Regions from separate parts of the Leclercia sp. GHBNCSD genome, predicted to be linked through region 1. Evidence: predicted binding sites of a transcription regulator. Region 1 holds the regulator's gene; the other holds the start of a gene.
What was found. The regulator ArgR, encoded in region 1, controls arginine synthesis, uptake and breakdown. The targets are predictions, from matches to a motif close to ANTGAATAAAAATACANT.
Positions count from the first base shown of each region.

Region 2: a site for ArgR is predicted at 2,861-2,878, ahead of argA (amino-acid N-acetyltransferase). Genes of this name have one in related genera too.

Region 1 covers NZ_JBQVYO010000001.1:2,486,588-2,494,333, reverse strand. The annotation lists gene zapE (cell division protein ZapE) at 1-37, opposite strand, end outside; gene zapG (Z-ring associated protein ZapG) at 228-626, shown strand; gene degQ (serine endoprotease DegQ) at 797-2,164, shown strand; gene degS (outer membrane-stress sensor serine endopeptidase DegS) at 2,253-3,320, shown strand; gene mdh (malate dehydrogenase) at 3,389-4,327, opposite strand; gene argR (transcriptional regulator ArgR) at 4,732-5,202, shown strand; gene yhcN (peroxide/acid stress response protein YhcN) at 5,581-5,844, shown strand; gene yhcN (peroxide/acid stress response protein YhcN) at 5,957-6,220, shown strand; gene ACT3IC_RS12065 (barstar family protein) at 6,282-6,551, opposite strand; gene ACT3IC_RS12060 (NAD-dependent succinate-semialdehyde dehydrogenase) at 6,596-7,746, opposite strand, start outside.
Region 2 covers NZ_JBQVYO010000001.1:2,877,769-2,885,514, reverse strand. The annotation lists gene mltA (murein transglycosylase A) at 1-821, opposite strand, end outside; tRNA gene ACT3IC_RS13935 (tRNA-Met) at 1,029-1,105, shown strand; tRNA gene ACT3IC_RS13930 (tRNA-Met) at 1,140-1,216, shown strand; tRNA gene ACT3IC_RS13925 (tRNA-Met) at 1,250-1,326, shown strand; gene amiC (N-acetylmuramoyl-L-alanine amidase AmiC) at 1,430-2,683, opposite strand; gene argA (amino-acid N-acetyltransferase) at 2,913-4,244, shown strand; gene recD (exodeoxyribonuclease V subunit alpha) at 4,293-6,113, opposite strand; gene recB (exodeoxyribonuclease V subunit beta) at 6,110-7,746, opposite strand, start outside.

The DNA.
Region 1 (7,746 bases):
CCTGTTGATAACGCGATGTAGGGGAGAGACTTTGCATAATGTTATTGTTATTCCTTCAATTAATACCCGTCAGACTGCTCAGTTGACGAAAAAAAGGCCGTTCTACAGTACGCGATGATGCGGCGGGATTCCACTTCTAAGGAAATAGCGGTTATAGTGGCATAATCAGGCCCTGGCATGGAGCCGAGCCAACACCCTACGGAACCACAAGACAACGGGAGAAGTTCATGACCTGGGAATATGCGCTAATTGGTTTAGTCGTCGGCATCGCTATCGGCGCCGTGGCCATGCGTTTTGGTAATCGCAAATTGCGTCAGCAACAGGCGTTGCAGTACGAACTGGAAAAGAACAAAGCTGAACTGGACGAGTATCGTGAAGAGCTGGTCAGCCACTTTGCTCAGAGCGCCGAGCTGCTGGACAACATGGCGCATGACTACCGTCAGCTTTATCAGCACATGGCGAAAAGCTCCAGCAGCCTGCTGCCGGAGATGAGCGCGGAAAACAATCCGTTCCGTAACCGTCTGGCCGAGTCCGAAGCCAGTAACGATCAAGCGCCTGTACAGATGCCACGTGACTACTCCGAAGGGGCTTCCGGCCTGCTGCGCGGTGGCGCAAAGCGCGACTAATCGCAGATCGAAAATAAATTTTACGGGCGCAGCCTTTGCGCCCGTCCTTTCTTCCTGACCCCAGCTATTATTTAGTCAAACACCTCATTGTTCAGCGTTTTAAAATTCAATAACATCAGTCTGTTTCAGGGCCGTTATCCCTTCATTCCAGGTTGCGAGAGCCAGCAAAAATGAACAAAAAAAATCAGCTGTTGAGCGCGTTAGCATTGAGTATCGGTTTATCCCTGTCGGCCTCGTATCCGCTGGCTGCCGCACTCCCTTCGCAGGTTCCCGGCGAGGCCGCCCTGCCGAGCCTGGCGCCAATGCTGGAGAAAGTCCTGCCCGCCGTCGTAAGCGTGCAGGTCGAAGGCACCGCGGTGCAAAGCCAGCGTATTCCGGAAGAGTTGAAGAAGTATTTTGGCGATGAAGCTCCTGACCAGCAGGGACAGCCCTTTGAAGGTCTGGGCTCCGGGGTCATCATCGACGCCGCGAAGGGCTATGTCCTGACCAATAACCACGTCATCAGCCATGCCGATAAAATCAGCGTGCAGATGAATGATGGCCGGGAGTTTGATGCCAAACTGATTGGCGGTGACGATCAGAGCGATATCGCCCTGCTGCAGTTGCAAAACCCAACCGGCCTGACGCAAATCGCCATTGCTGACTCCGATAAACTACGCGTCGGCGATTTCGCGGTGGCGGTGGGTAACCCCTTCGGCCTCGGCCAGACCGCCACCTCCGGCATTATCTCCGCGCTGGGCCGCAGTGGGCTGAATCTTGAAGGGCTGGAAAACTTTATCCAGACCGACGCCTCCATTAACCGGGGTAACTCCGGCGGCGCGCTGCTGAACCTGAACGGCGAGCTGATTGGCATTAACACCGCCATTCTTGCCCCTGGCGGCGGCAGCGTCGGGATTGGCTTTGCCATTCCCAGCAACATGGCACGCACGCTGGCCCAGCAGCTGATTGAATTTGGCGAAGTGAAACGTGGCCTGCTGGGTATTAAAGGCACCGAGATGAGTGCGGATATCGCCAAAGCGTTCAACCTGAACGTGCAGCGCGGCGCCTTCGTCAGCGAAGTGTTGCCGAATTCCGGTTCCGCAAAAGCGGGCGTGAAATCCGGGGACGTGATTGTCAGCCTGAATGATAAACCGTTAAGCAGCTTTGCCGAACTGCGTTCGCGCATCGCCACTACGGAGCCGGGTGCGACGGTTAAGCTTGGCATTTTGCGTGACGGGAAGCCGCTGGATCTGCAGGTCACGCTCGATAAAAGCACCTCTTCTTCGGCCAGCGCAGAGATGATTGCTCCCGCGCTACAGGGGGCGACCTTAAGCGACGGACAGTTAAAAGACGGCACCAAAGGCATCACCCTCGAAAGCGTCGAGAAGAGCAGTCCTGCCGCGCAGGCTGGGCTTCATCAGGACGATGTGATTATCGGGGTGAACCGCGTTCGCGTGCAGTCTATCGCCGAAATGCGCAAGGTGCTGGAGAGCAAACCTACCGTTATCGCCCTGCAGATCGTGCGTGGTAACGATACGCTCTATATTCTGCTGCGCTAAGCCTGTACCTGTCCGGACATCACCCCGTGTGATGTCCGGATAAGTCATGTTATGCTGCTTGCGTTCTCCCTTTAACGACGCCCGTATCATGGTTTTTAAGCTCATTCGTTCGGTCGCCATCGGCCTGGTAGTAGGTGGCCTGTTACTGGCCGCGATGCCCTCTTTACGTCAGTTCAATCAGCTGGCTGCGCCGCAGTTCGACAGCGCAGATGAAACGCCTGCCAGTTATAACCAGGCAGTACGCCGCGCCGCCCCTGCGGTGGTTAACGTCTATAACCGTGGGCTAAACAGCACCAGCCATAATCAGCTGGAGATCCGCACCCTTGGCTCCGGGGTGATTATGGATGAACGCGGCTACATTATTACCAACAAACATGTGATCAACGATGCCGATCAGATCATCGTGGCGCTGCAGGATGGCCGCGTCTTTGAGGCACTGCTCGTGGGCTCCGACAGTCTGACGGATCTGGCAGTCCTCAAAATCAACGCCACGGGCGGCCTGCCCGTTATCCCCATCAACCGTAAGCGGACGCCCCATATCGGCGACGTGGTGCTGGCCATTGGCAACCCCTATAACCTCGGACAGACCATTACCCAGGGGATCATCAGCGCAACCGGGCGTATCGGCCTGAACCCATCCGGACGGCAGAATTTCCTGCAGACGGACGCGTCCATCAACCATGGCAACTCCGGCGGCGCGCTGGTGAACTCGCTGGGCGAACTGATGGGCATCAACACCCTCTCGTTTGATAAAAGCAACGACGGGGAAACGCCCGAAGGGATCGGCTTCGCCATCCCGTTCCAGCTCGCTAACAAGATTATGGATAAGCTGATTCGCGACGGACGCGTGATCCGCGGCTACATTGGTATTGGCGGGCGTGAGATTGCTCCGCTGCATTCTCAGGGTGGCGGAATCGATCAGATCCAGGGGATTGTAGTGAACGAAGTGACCCCTGGCGGCCCAGCGGCAGAAGCGGGTATCAGGGTTAACGACGTGATTGTCTCGGTGAACGGTAAACCGGCCGTGTCGGCGCTGGAAACCATGGATCAGGTGGCGGAGATCAGGCCAGGCTCTATCATCCCGGTGGAAGTGATGCGTGATGATAAGAAACTGACCCTGCAGGTGACCATTCAGGAATACCCGGCCACCAACTGAGTTGGCAGGCATAAAAAAACCGGAGTTCATACTCCGGTTTTTTATTGCCCTGACGGGAAGCGCGTCGCTTATTTATTAACGAACTCTTCGCCCAGAACGATATCGTTCTTCAGGGTTTCCAGCATGCCAGCCATCGCCTGCTGTTCAAACGCGCTCAGGGTGCCGATAGACTTACGCTCTTCGATACCGTTTTTACCCAGCAGCAGCGGCTGAGAGAAGAAGCGCGCGTGCTCGCCGTCACCTTCAACGTAAGCGCATTCCACCACGCCTTGCTCACCTTGCAGGGCGCGGACCAGAGAGAGGCCGAAACGTGCCGCAGCCTGGCCCATAGAGAGGGTTGCAGAGCCGCCACCCGCCTTCGCTTCCACCACTTCGGTGCCGGCGTTCTGGATACGTTTGGTCAGGTCAGCCACTTCCTGCTCGGTGAAGCTCACACCTGGGATCTGGGACAGCAGTGGCAGAATGGTCACACCAGAGTGGCCGCCGATAACCGGGACTTCGAGCTCGGTTGGCTGTTTGCCTTTCAGTTCCGCAACAAAGGTGTTGGAGCGGATGATGTCCAGCGTGGTTACGCCGAACAGTTTGTTCTTGTCATACACGCCCGCTTTTTTCAGCACTTCTGCCGCGATAGCCACAGTGGTGTTAACCGGGTTAGTGATGATACCGATGCAGGCTTTCGGGCAGGTAGTAGCAACCTGCTGAATCAGGTTCTTAACGATACCCGCGTTCACGTTGAACAGGTCGGAACGATCCATACCTGGCTTACGCGCCACGCCTGCGGAGATCAGCACCACGTCTGCGCCTTCGAGCGCCGGGCGAGCATCTTCACCGGAGAAGCCTTTGATTTTAACAGCCGTCGGGATGTGGCTGAGGTCTACCGCCACACCAGGTGTTACCGGGGCGATATCATAGAGAGAGAGTTCTGAGCCTGCAGGCAGCTGAGTTTTCAGTAGTAGGGCAAGCGCCTGGCCGATACCGCCAGCAGCGCCGAGGACTGCGACTTTCATCCTAAACTCCTTATTATGGTGAGCTAACTTTCTGTTACTCCGTCGCGGCGACCTTAATTCAGCAGATCAATAAATACAATCGTGATGTATCAGGAATTAGCGGTCACGCGCTTTTCGCTTCTGCCGGAAAGCTATCGGGCGTTATGCGATAACTAAGCAACGAATCAAGAGGTGGTTACAATACACCCTCGCCAGCCACCAAAACAACATCAATTTGATAACATTTAATTTACTTTTAAGCTTATTTGCGAGGCGTGACGCAGGCATGTTCCTTGATAACGAATTTTGATAAAATCACTCCCTTTCATAACATTATTTCAGCCTAACATTGGGCAGATAGTTTGCATAAAAATTCATCCATGTGCATAATAATGTTGTTTCTACCGCTATATTTCGGGTGATTTATGCGAATCTCTTCTAAACAAGAAGAATTGGTTAAAGCGTTTAAAGCGCTGCTTAAAGAAGAAAAATTTAGTTCCCAGGGGGAGATTGTCCAGGCTCTACAGGATGAGGGTTTTGAAAACATCAACCAGTCGAAAGTCTCCCGCATGTTAACCAAGTTCGGCGCGGTGCGTACCCGCAACGCCAAAATGGAGATGGTCTACTGTCTGCCAGCCGAACTGGGCGTCCCGACCACCTCGAGCCCGCTGAAGAATCTGGTACTGGATATCGACTATAACGAAGCTGTGGTGGTGATCCACACCAGCCCGGGTGCGGCACAACTGATTGCGCGCCTGCTCGACTCGCTGGGTAAAGCGGAAGGTATCCTCGGCACTATTGCCGGTGACGACACCATCTTCACGACCCCGGCCAATGGTTTCTCCGTGAAAGATCTCTACGAAGCCATTCTGGTACTGTTCGAACAGGAACTCTGATCCCCTTCCCTGCCGCCGCTCGCGGCGGGGAACCTTCTGCTCCCGCCCCGTTTCACCCTACAATCTGTTATCTGTAATTTAACAAATAGTGCGTTTTTCTGCCTCATTGCTTTTACACAGCGAATGATAAACCACAAGATCGCACAAATAATCAAAGTTACATATCTTATTAATTTTAATAGAAATAACTGCTCAAGCCCCGCTTATCTCCCTGCTTTTTATTTCTTTTCGTTATATAAAATCCCTTGTTTAATTCTTGACCACCCAAGAAACAATTAGCATGGTATTAATTTATGCCGTTATTAGTGTATACTTGTTTTTGTGATGAGGGTCACGAAACGACGACCCCAGTAAAAGAATATGACGAGGAAAAGAATCATGAAAATCAAAACTACCGTAGCCACACTAAGCATTCTCTCTGTCCTGTCTTTCGGCGCCTTTGCTGCTGATGCGATCAACGCCGAGCAGGCTCAGTCTCGTGAATCTATCGGTACCGTTTCTATCGGTGCGATCGGAACCTCTCCGATGGACATGAACCAGATGCTGAACAAAAAAGCGCAGGAACAGGGTGCCTCTTCCTATCGCGTTATCGAAGCGCGTACAGGTGACCACTGGCATGCAACTGCTGAGCTGTACAAATAAGTCGTACCGAGTATTACCCGTACTACCCGATATCTCTGTTCAACGGCACCAGGCATAAAAATAGCAGCACAACCCTTCTTGCCGTTGAGCCTGCACTCCAGGAGTAAAGACTATGAACACTAAATTAATTATCGCCGCTGGTTTCGCTTCCGTTCTCTCATTTGGTGCCAGCGCTGCTGTACATCAGGTAAACGCCGACCAGGCGCAAGGCCTGCAATCTATGGGGAGCATCTCCGTAAGTGAAGTGGCCGGCTCGCCGATGGATGTCCGTCAGGCTCTGGCCGCAAAAGCTGAAAAAGCGGGCGCCAGCAGCTATCGCGTTACTGAGCTGAATACCGGTGACCACTGGCATGCCACGGCCGAGCTGTACAAATAAACCCTCGTCGTATTGATATACGACTTGCCCCTGCTTCGCAGGGGCTTTTTTATATCCTGCACTAATGTACGTTAAAGCGAATCTGCCCCTCCAGCTCCTCTTCCGCCTCATCAAACAGCAGGATCAGCGCCCCAAAGCGTCTGCGCAGCTTTTCCGGTAAATGGATGAATTCGATTTCAAGCGGTAGCGGCAACTGGCTGCTGGTCACTATTTCCCACAGGGAGTCCAGATCCGTCACCCTCTCCTGCCCTATACCGAAGGTCCGTGAAAACTCACGGTAGAACGCCTCCTGACTGTCAATTTCATCAAAATCAAACGTATAGATATTCATGCCAGCCACCCCGTCCAGGTGAGCGGCTTCTGCCGCTCTGCCAATTATAATCCCCCGATATGCAGGGTTTTGACTTCCAGGAACTCCTCCAGCCCCAGCACTGACCCTTCGCGGCCCAGCCCCGACTCTTTCACCCCGCCAAAAGGCCCAAGCTCCGTGGATACCGCGCACTCGTTTATGCCGATCATCCCGCTCTCAAGGGCCTGTGAAACGCGGAACACCCGCTGCAAATTCTGAGTATAGAAATAGGCAGCCAGGCCAAACGGTGTATTGTTGGCGCGCTGGATCACCTCCTCTTCAGAAGTGAAACGGAAGCAGGCCGCCACGGGTCCGAAGGTCTCTTCGCTGGCAAGCGCCATCCCTTCATGGCAGTCTGCCAGCACCGTCGGTTGCCAGAAGTTGCCGCCGAGAGCATGGGCTTTGCCGCCCGCCAGCACCGTCGCCCCTTTGGCGACGGCATCCTCCACATGCTCACGCACTTTTTTCACTGCGGCAGGTTCAATCAACGGCCCGACGACGGTCCCCTCTTCCAGACCGTCACCCACTTTTAAGTCGTTTACGGCAGCGACGAGTTTGCTGACAAACGCCTCATACACCGACTCCTGAATATAGAAGCGGTTAACGCTGACGCAGACCTGCCCCGCGTTACGGAATTTATTGGCTATTGCCCCTTTCACCGCCGCATCGATATCGGCATCGTCAAAGACGATATAAGGCGCATTCCCGCCCAGCTCCATCGACACTTTTTTCATGGTCTCGGCGGCATTGCGCATCAGGGTTTTGCCCACCGCCGTCGAGCCGGTAAAGGAGATTTTGCGCACCTCAGGGCTATACATGATCGCGTCGCTTATCTCAGCGGTATTTCCCGCCACCGCGTTGAGTACGCCATCCGGGACCCCCGCTTTTTTAGCCAGAGTGAGCAGCGCAAAGGCGCTCAGCGGCGTGTTATTAGCCGGTTTAATCACGCCGGTACAGCCTGCCGCCAGCGCCGGGCCCAACTTGCGGGTCAGCATCGCCATCGGGAAGTTCCACGGCGTGATAGCCGCCACCACGCCAATGGGTTCGCGGGTGGCAAGAATGCGGGAGCCGGGTTTAACAGGAGGGATGATTTCGCCGTTGGCGCGTTTGGCCTGCTCGGCAAACCACTGGATGAAACTGGCCGCGTACTCCACTTCCCCTTCCGCCTCTTTCAGCG
Region 2 (7,746 bases), 390 kb from region 1:
CCAATCAGCGGCACCGAGCTGGCGCCTTTCACCGGGGCAAAGTTTTGCGGTTTGAAGAAGACAAACGACGGGTTCTGCTCAAGCAGCTCACGCACTTCATATTCGCTGTGCTTCTCCCCCCACTCGCGGATCGCCTGCATCGACATATCTTCGCGTTTCACTTCTCCGCGATCGATCAGCACTTTACCGATACTGCGGTAGGCATGGCCGTTTTTACCCGCATAGCTGAAGAAGTTAAGCGGGCTGCCGTCGCCAAAATCGATATAGCCGCTGCCCTGCACATCCATGATGAAGTTATCCATCAGCGAGTTGCTGTAAGCGAGGACATAGTTGTCGCTCAGCGCGCCCGAGTAGATTTCGGCCCGGGACGGCAGGCGGCCACGTTTTGGCGGCATGCGGTAGATAGGGTATTTGAACTCACCCTGAGCGGTATGGCGGGCTTGTACCACCGGGGTGTAGTAGCCGGTAAACTGGACGTTACCGTAGTTATCGGTGCCCTCCATCTGCCAGGCATCAATGCCGAACTGGCGCATGGTGCGGGTATCGCCCCCGGCGCGTAGCCAGTCCTGTACTGCGTTATAGACGGCGTTCTGCGAGCCATACAGCCGCGGCGATGCGGTGCGGATCTGGCTTACCTGCTCCGCGAAGTCACCGCCATTGATGGGTGCACCCACGGCATCCGGCTGGTTTACTAAAGAGAAAGGCTGGGTCAGTTTCCCGTCTTTATATTGCTGACCGCGATCGGTCGGTTTGGAGGAACAGGCGGCGAGGATTGCTACCATTGCGCCTGTCATCAGATACTTCGCCCAACGTCCTTTCATATATCCCATCTTCAAGTTGCCCCATTCTGCGCAACGAAGATAACAAACCGGCAAAGGTATTGAAATGCGATTGCCTCCCCTTAGGCAAATTTTGCGTAAAAAACAGCCAAATCGACGGCAGAGCAGGCAATTCAACGTCTAATTTGGTGATTTTTACGAAAAAGGGTTGCAACAAAAAGTCAGCAGAGTATAGTGCGCATCCACGGACGCGGGGTGGAGCAGCCTGGTAGCTCGTCGGGCTCATAACCCGAAGGTCGTCGGTTCAAATCCGGCCCCCGCAACCAATTAAAATTTGATGAAGTACAAGCAGTACGGTGACGCGGGGTGGAGCAGCCTGGTAGCTCGTCGGGCTCATAACCCGAAGGTCGTCGGTTCAAATCCGGCCCCCGCAACCAATCAAATTTGAAGAAGTACAAGCAGTACGGTGCCGCGGGGTGGAGCAGCCTGGTAGCTCGTCGGGCTCATAACCCGAAGGTCGTCGGTTCAAATCCGGCCCCCGCAACCAACACTTCTTAAAACAATAAACACCCTTCCGGGTGTTTTTTTGTTTTTGTCGTCAGCCCACCCGTAGGCCCGCGCAGGCGCAGCGCCGCCGGGCAGTGTTGATCTTATCCGCGTCTCGCCAGCGTCGCCCCGTCAGAGAAATAGGCTTTAATCCCCGCCAGTATTGACTCCGCCACTTCCTGCTGGAACTTAGCCGTTTTAAGTTTGCGCTCCTCTTCCACGTTACTGATAAAGGCGGTTTCCACCAGAATCGACGGGATGTCCGGCGCTTTCAACACCGCAAATCCGGCCTGCTCGACGCTGTTCTTATGCAGCTTGTTCACATGCCCGAGCCTGCCCAGCACCGCTTTACCAAACTTCAGGCTGTCGGTGATGGTCAGCGACTGGACCATATCGAACATGGTGTGGTCGACATAGCGATCGCCGCTCCGCCCTACCCCACCGATAAGGTCGGAGGCGTTCTGGGTATCGGCAAGATAGCGTGCTGCGGTACTGGTCGCCCCTTTGGTAGAGAGGGCAAACACTGATGACCCGCTGGGCTGACGGCTGGTAAAGGCGTCCGCATGGATAGAGATGAAGAGATCCGCACGCTGCTTTTGTGCTTTCGCCACACGCACTTTTAACGGAATAAAGACATCTTCGTTGCGCGTCATGTAGGCGCGCATGTTGCCTTCTCTGTCGATCATCGCCTTCAGGCGACGGGCGATTTGCAGCACCACATCTTTTTCCCGGGTCCGGTATTTGCCTACCGCGCCGGAGTCTTCGCCGCCGTGCCCCGGATCGAGCATGATCACAATCGGGCGATCGCGTCCCGCTTTGCCGGGCTGCGGGCCACTTTGCGCAGGCGGTACCTGTTTTTCCAGATCGCCTTTGTTGTAATCCTCCAGCAGGGCCAGCAGCGGATCCTGAATATCGGTCGCGTTGGCAGGATAGAGATCCATAACCAGACGTTCTTTAAAACCGGCCACCGGTGCGAGGGCAAACAGCTGCGGTTTGACGTTCTGCTTGAGCTCAAACACCATGCGCACGGTTTTCGGATCAAACTGCCCTACCCGCGCGGATTTGATAAAGGGATCGTCGCCGCGGATCTGGGCGCTCATTCCTTTCAGCACCGAGTTAAGATTTACGCCTTCGATATCCACCACCACCCGCTCCGGGTTGCTCAACGCGAATTGCTTATAGTTCAGCACCCGGTTTGACTCGACCGTCACGCGCGTATAGGTCGAAGACGGCCAGACGCGCACCGCAACAACCTGGCTGACAGCGGCAAACCCGACCTGACTGACGCTAAGCAACCACATTGCTCCGGCCCCTTGTAACAGGCGACGACGACTTAATGCTTTACTGGATCCCGACATGCTTCTCCCGAGCAAAGATATCGAATAACTTTTCATAACGTCCAAATTGACCGAAAACTTTAACGAATGATGCATAACCTGTCATCCCTAAAAGGGTAAACAATCATGCGTTAACGATAACTTAGCTGAATCTTTTCTTTGCTTCGAAGAAAAGTTTGGCTTGCGCACAGAGCGATAATCGAATAAAAATACAAAAATTACGAATAAACATTCATTAAGGGGTTGTGCCGTGGTGAAGGAACGTAGAATCGAACTGGTCCAGGGATTCCGCCATTCTGTTCCCTATATCAACGCCCACCGGGGAAAGACGTTTGTCGTCATGCTGGGTGGCGAAGCCATTGAGCATGAGAATTTCTCCAGTATTGTCAATGATATCGGCCTGCTGCATAGCCTGGGTATTCGTCTGGTTGTCGTGTATGGCGCTCGCCCGCAGATCGAGGCGAATCTGGCCGCGCATCATCACGAGCCGATCTACCACAAACATACCCGCGTCACCGACGCTAAAACGCTGGAGCTGGTTAAGCAGGCCGCCGGTCTGCTGCAGCTGGACATCACCGCGCGCCTGTCGATGAGCCTTAACAACACCCCGCTGCAGGGGGCGCATATTAATGTGGTCAGCGGTAATTTTATTATCGCCCAGCCGCTCGGCGTGGATGATGGCGTGGACTACTGCCACAGCGGACGTATTCGTCGTATTGATGAAGAGGCGATCCACCGTCAGCTCGATGGCGGCGCGATTGTGCTGACCGGCCCGGTGGCCGTCTCTGTCACGGGCGAAAGTTTCAACCTCACCTCTGAAGAGATTGCCACCCAGCTGGCGATCAAGCTGAAAGCAGAAAAAATGATCGGCTTCTGCTCCTCGCAGGGGGTGATGAACGAGCTCGGGAATATTGTCTCTGAGCTGTTCCCTAACGAGGCTCAGGCGCGCGTCGATGCCCTTGAGGCGCAGGGGGACTACTACTCCGGTACCGTGCGTTTTCTGCGGGGCGCAATCAAAGCCTGCCGCAGCGGCGTGCGTCGCAGCCATCTGATCAGCTATCAGGAAGATGGCGCCCTGCTGCAGGAGCTCTTCTCCCGCGACGGTATTGGGACGCAGATTGTGATGGAGAGCGCCGAGCAGATCCGTCGCGCCACCATCAACGACATCGGCGGCATTCTGGAACTCATCCGCCCGCTGGAGCAGCAGGGGATCCTGGTGCGCCGCTCCCGCGAACAGCTGGAGATGGAGATCGACAAGTTCACCATTATTCAGCGCGATAACCTCACCATCGCCTGTGCGGCGCTCTACCCCTTCCCGGAAGAGAAGATCGGTGAAATGGCCTGCGTGGCGGTACATCCGGATTACCGCAGCTCATCGCGCGGCGAAGTGTTGCTGGAGCGGATCGCCCTCCAGGCGCGGCAGATGGGGCTGAGCAAGCTGTTTGTGCTGACGACCCGCAGCATTCACTGGTTCCAGGAGCGGGGTTTCACGCCGGTGGATATTGACTCGCTGCCGGAAACCAAGAAAGAGATGTACAACTACCAGCGCCGTTCAAAAGTGCTGATGGCGGACCTGGGATAACGGTCATCACCCACAGGCCGGGCAAACGCCGCCCGGCTTTTCACACGCTTATAAGGCTTCAAAAATCGCGCTCAGGCCGCTGCGTCGCTCTGTACGGGTAGTGACAGCCTGGGTCAGCACCCCTTCATCCGCATACAACGACAACCGCCGACGGGCGCGGGTAATGGCGGTATAGACCAGCTCGCGGGTCACGACGGGCGACATCTGGTTAGGTAAAATCAGCGCCGCGTGATCGAACTCAGAGCCCTGGGATTTATGCACCGTCATGGCCCAGGCGGTTTCATGTTCCGGCAGGCGGCTGGGCTGCACGGATTTCACGCTGCCGTCGGGCATCTGGAACCAGACACGCAGCCCCTGACCCCGATTCAGCGCAATCCCGATATCGCCGTTAAACAGGCCCAGCGCGCTGTCGTTACGTGAAATCATCACCGGCCTGCCTTCATACCAGCGTGAATGCGGCTGACGGCCAATACGGCGTTTTTGCGCCAGGACCTGCTCGAGCTTTTCATTGAGCCCGGCAACGCCGAAGGGGCCATCCCGTAAGGCGCAAAGCAGCTGGTAGCGGCCAAATGCCGCCAGGATCTCCGCTTCGGAGGCTTGCTGCTGCACGCTGTCGAGAAAATGTTGATACCCCTGCAGGGCATCTTCCAGCATCGCCAGATACTCTTCCCCGCTCTGGAGCTGCTTTTTCTCAATATCACTGAATTTGCCATCAAATACCGAGCGGATAGCGTGGCGATCGCCCCGGTTGACCGCGGCCGCCAGTTGCCCGATGCCAGAATCGCTGCCAAAACGGTAGCTTTTTTGCAGCAGGCACAGGCTGTCGCGTAGCGCACCCGCGACCGGGCTGACGTTGCCCTCCATCTCGCATCCCGTCATGCTGGCAAGCTCCTGCGCGCGCCGGACCGTAAAGCCGGCGCTGGCCCAGGTACAGATGTCACCCAGCACCGCGCCCGCTTCGACGGAAGCCAGCTGGTCGCGATCGCCGAGGAAAATAACCCGGGCATGAGGCGGCAGGGCGTCGATCAGACGCGACATCATCGTCAGATCAATCATCGACGCCTCATCCACCACCAGCACATCCAGGTGCAGCGGATTACCTGCATGGTAACGCAGGCGCTGGCTGCCAGGCTGCGCGCCAAGCAAACGGTGCAGCGTACTCGCTTCCGTCGGGAATCGCGCGCGCTGGGCCTCGGTCAGGGGCAGTTTTTGCAGCGCGCCGCCCAGGGATTCGGTCAGACGAGCGGCCGCTTTACCGGTGGGGGCTGCCAGCCGGATCCGGCACTTCTCCTCTCCCGCCATCTGGATCAGCGCCGCCAGCAGGCGGGCAACGGTGGTCGTTTTGCCGGTCCCCGGCCCGCCGGAGATCACGGAAATACGCCGCGTTAACGCGACTGCCGCAGCCACCTTTTGCCAGTTGACGGATTCATCAGAGGTGAACAGCGCATTGAGCGTGCGCTGAACGTCGGCGCTGTCATGGGGCAAAGGCTGGTTGGCTTCGCTAAAGAAGCGGGCCACCGCCCGCTCATAGCGCCACATCCGGTTGAGGTAGAGCCGTTCGCCGGTGAGCACCAGCGGCGTCGGTTCATCCCCTGCACTCACCGCGCGGGAGCGCAGCAGCGTAGCGGTCCAGTCCGGCTCCTGGTCAAACAGCGCAAAACAGGCCTGCAGCGCGGCGCTTTTCGCCTCGGCACGCAGCCGGGACAACGGCAGGCAAACGTGCCCTTCTCCCGCATCACGGCTTAAGATTGCCGCCGCCAGCATCACCGCCGGTTCGTCGTTCCCTGCTACCATCATCGCAAACTGTACATCCAGACGACGCAGCACGCGCTGCTCTACGGCTTCCAGCAAGTGTTCCTGCATCGTCATTGTGTTAGCTCCTCGTTGCTGGCGGAAAACAGGCTATCCATTTGTTCGATTAACGCTTCATCCGGACGGGTGGCAAAGCAACCGGCGCCCGGCGAGCTGCCATCGACGCCACGTAAAAACAGGTAGATCACCCCACCGAAATGTTGTTGATAGTCATAGTCGGCAATACGGTGACGTAAATATCGGTGCAGCGCCAGGGTATAGAGCTGGTACTGCAGATCGTAGCGGTGCGACTGCATCGCCCGGGCCATAGCCTGCGGGGTATAGGCCTCGCTGTTTTCACCCAGCCAGTTGGATTTATAGTCCAGCAGGTAATAGCGGCCATTATGGCGGAAGACCAGGTCGATAAAGCCTTTCAGCATGCCGCGCACCTGACGAAAATCGAGCGGCGGGCAGCCCCGGGAGAGTGGATCGTACTCGCGGATCAACGCATCCAGCGCCCCGGCGGTGAGCGGCCCGGCGATGGGCAGATAAAACTCCATCTCAACCTGCTTATCAGCGGCTGTCAGCTGGCTCAGTGAGATCCCCTCCTCATTGAGCGGAGTTTCCAGCACCTGCGCGATCCAGCGGGTTAACACCGGCTCCCAGCGGGCATCGTACCCCCCTTTTTGCAGCATCTCCAGCACCCACTCCGGGGAGACGGGCTGCGTAAAATCGAGTGCTTCAAACAGGCTGTGTAAAAAGGTGCCCGGCGAGGCGCCGCGCGGAAACTGATGCGGCGTCAGCTCTGGCTCCTGCGGCACTTCGCCGGTGCCTGCGGCATCAACATCGAGGCGCGGCATCAGATCCTGGGCGATACTGTGCCCGTGCTGCTGAAGTCCGGAATAGCTGGTGACCCGCCAGTCGTCATACAGCATGCGAGCCACCTGCCGCGCCTGCAGATCCGGCATCACCGGATCCGGCATATGCCAGCGGGCGGCGTCTGCCACATCGGCAACCTGCAATGCAATGTGGTCATTGCATAACGCCTCCAGACACTGGCGCAGACCGGCGGCATCTTTCGGCTCGCCGCGCTGGATCAGGCGTCCAAGCGCGCTCAGGTGGACGTCGCTGTCACCCGATTTTTCGCCACGCCGACGGAACAGCGGCGCCACGCCTAAGCTGCAGTGCCACACCGAACGGGTCAGTGCCACATAGAGCAGGCGTAAATCTTCCGCCTGCCGTTCAGCTTCGGCCAGCTCCACGCTGTCATCGGCCTTGCTGAGGTCAAGCACCGCTTCGAAGGTCTTACGATCGTGATAAAAGGCCTGATCCTGAACCCGGTAGTTGGCAATGAAAGGCAACCAGACCAGGGGATACTCCAGCCCTTTCGATTTGTGAATGGTGACGATTTTAACCAGATGCTTGTCACTTTCGAGACGCATTTGCTGGCTTGAGGCGTTGCTGTTCGGCTCGGCAATGTGCTGCGCCAGCCAGCGCACGAGGGCATATTCACTCTCAAGCTGGGCCCCCGCCTCCTGCAACAGTTCGCTGATATGCAGAATATCGGTCAGGCGGCGTTCCCCTCCGGCGGTCGCCAGCATATTTTCGGCGATGTTGCGCTGGGTCATGAGGTCGCGCAGCATCGCCATTACGCCCCGCTTCTGCCAGCGCTCACGGTAGCGGGTAAACTCTTCCACCGCCTTATCCCAGA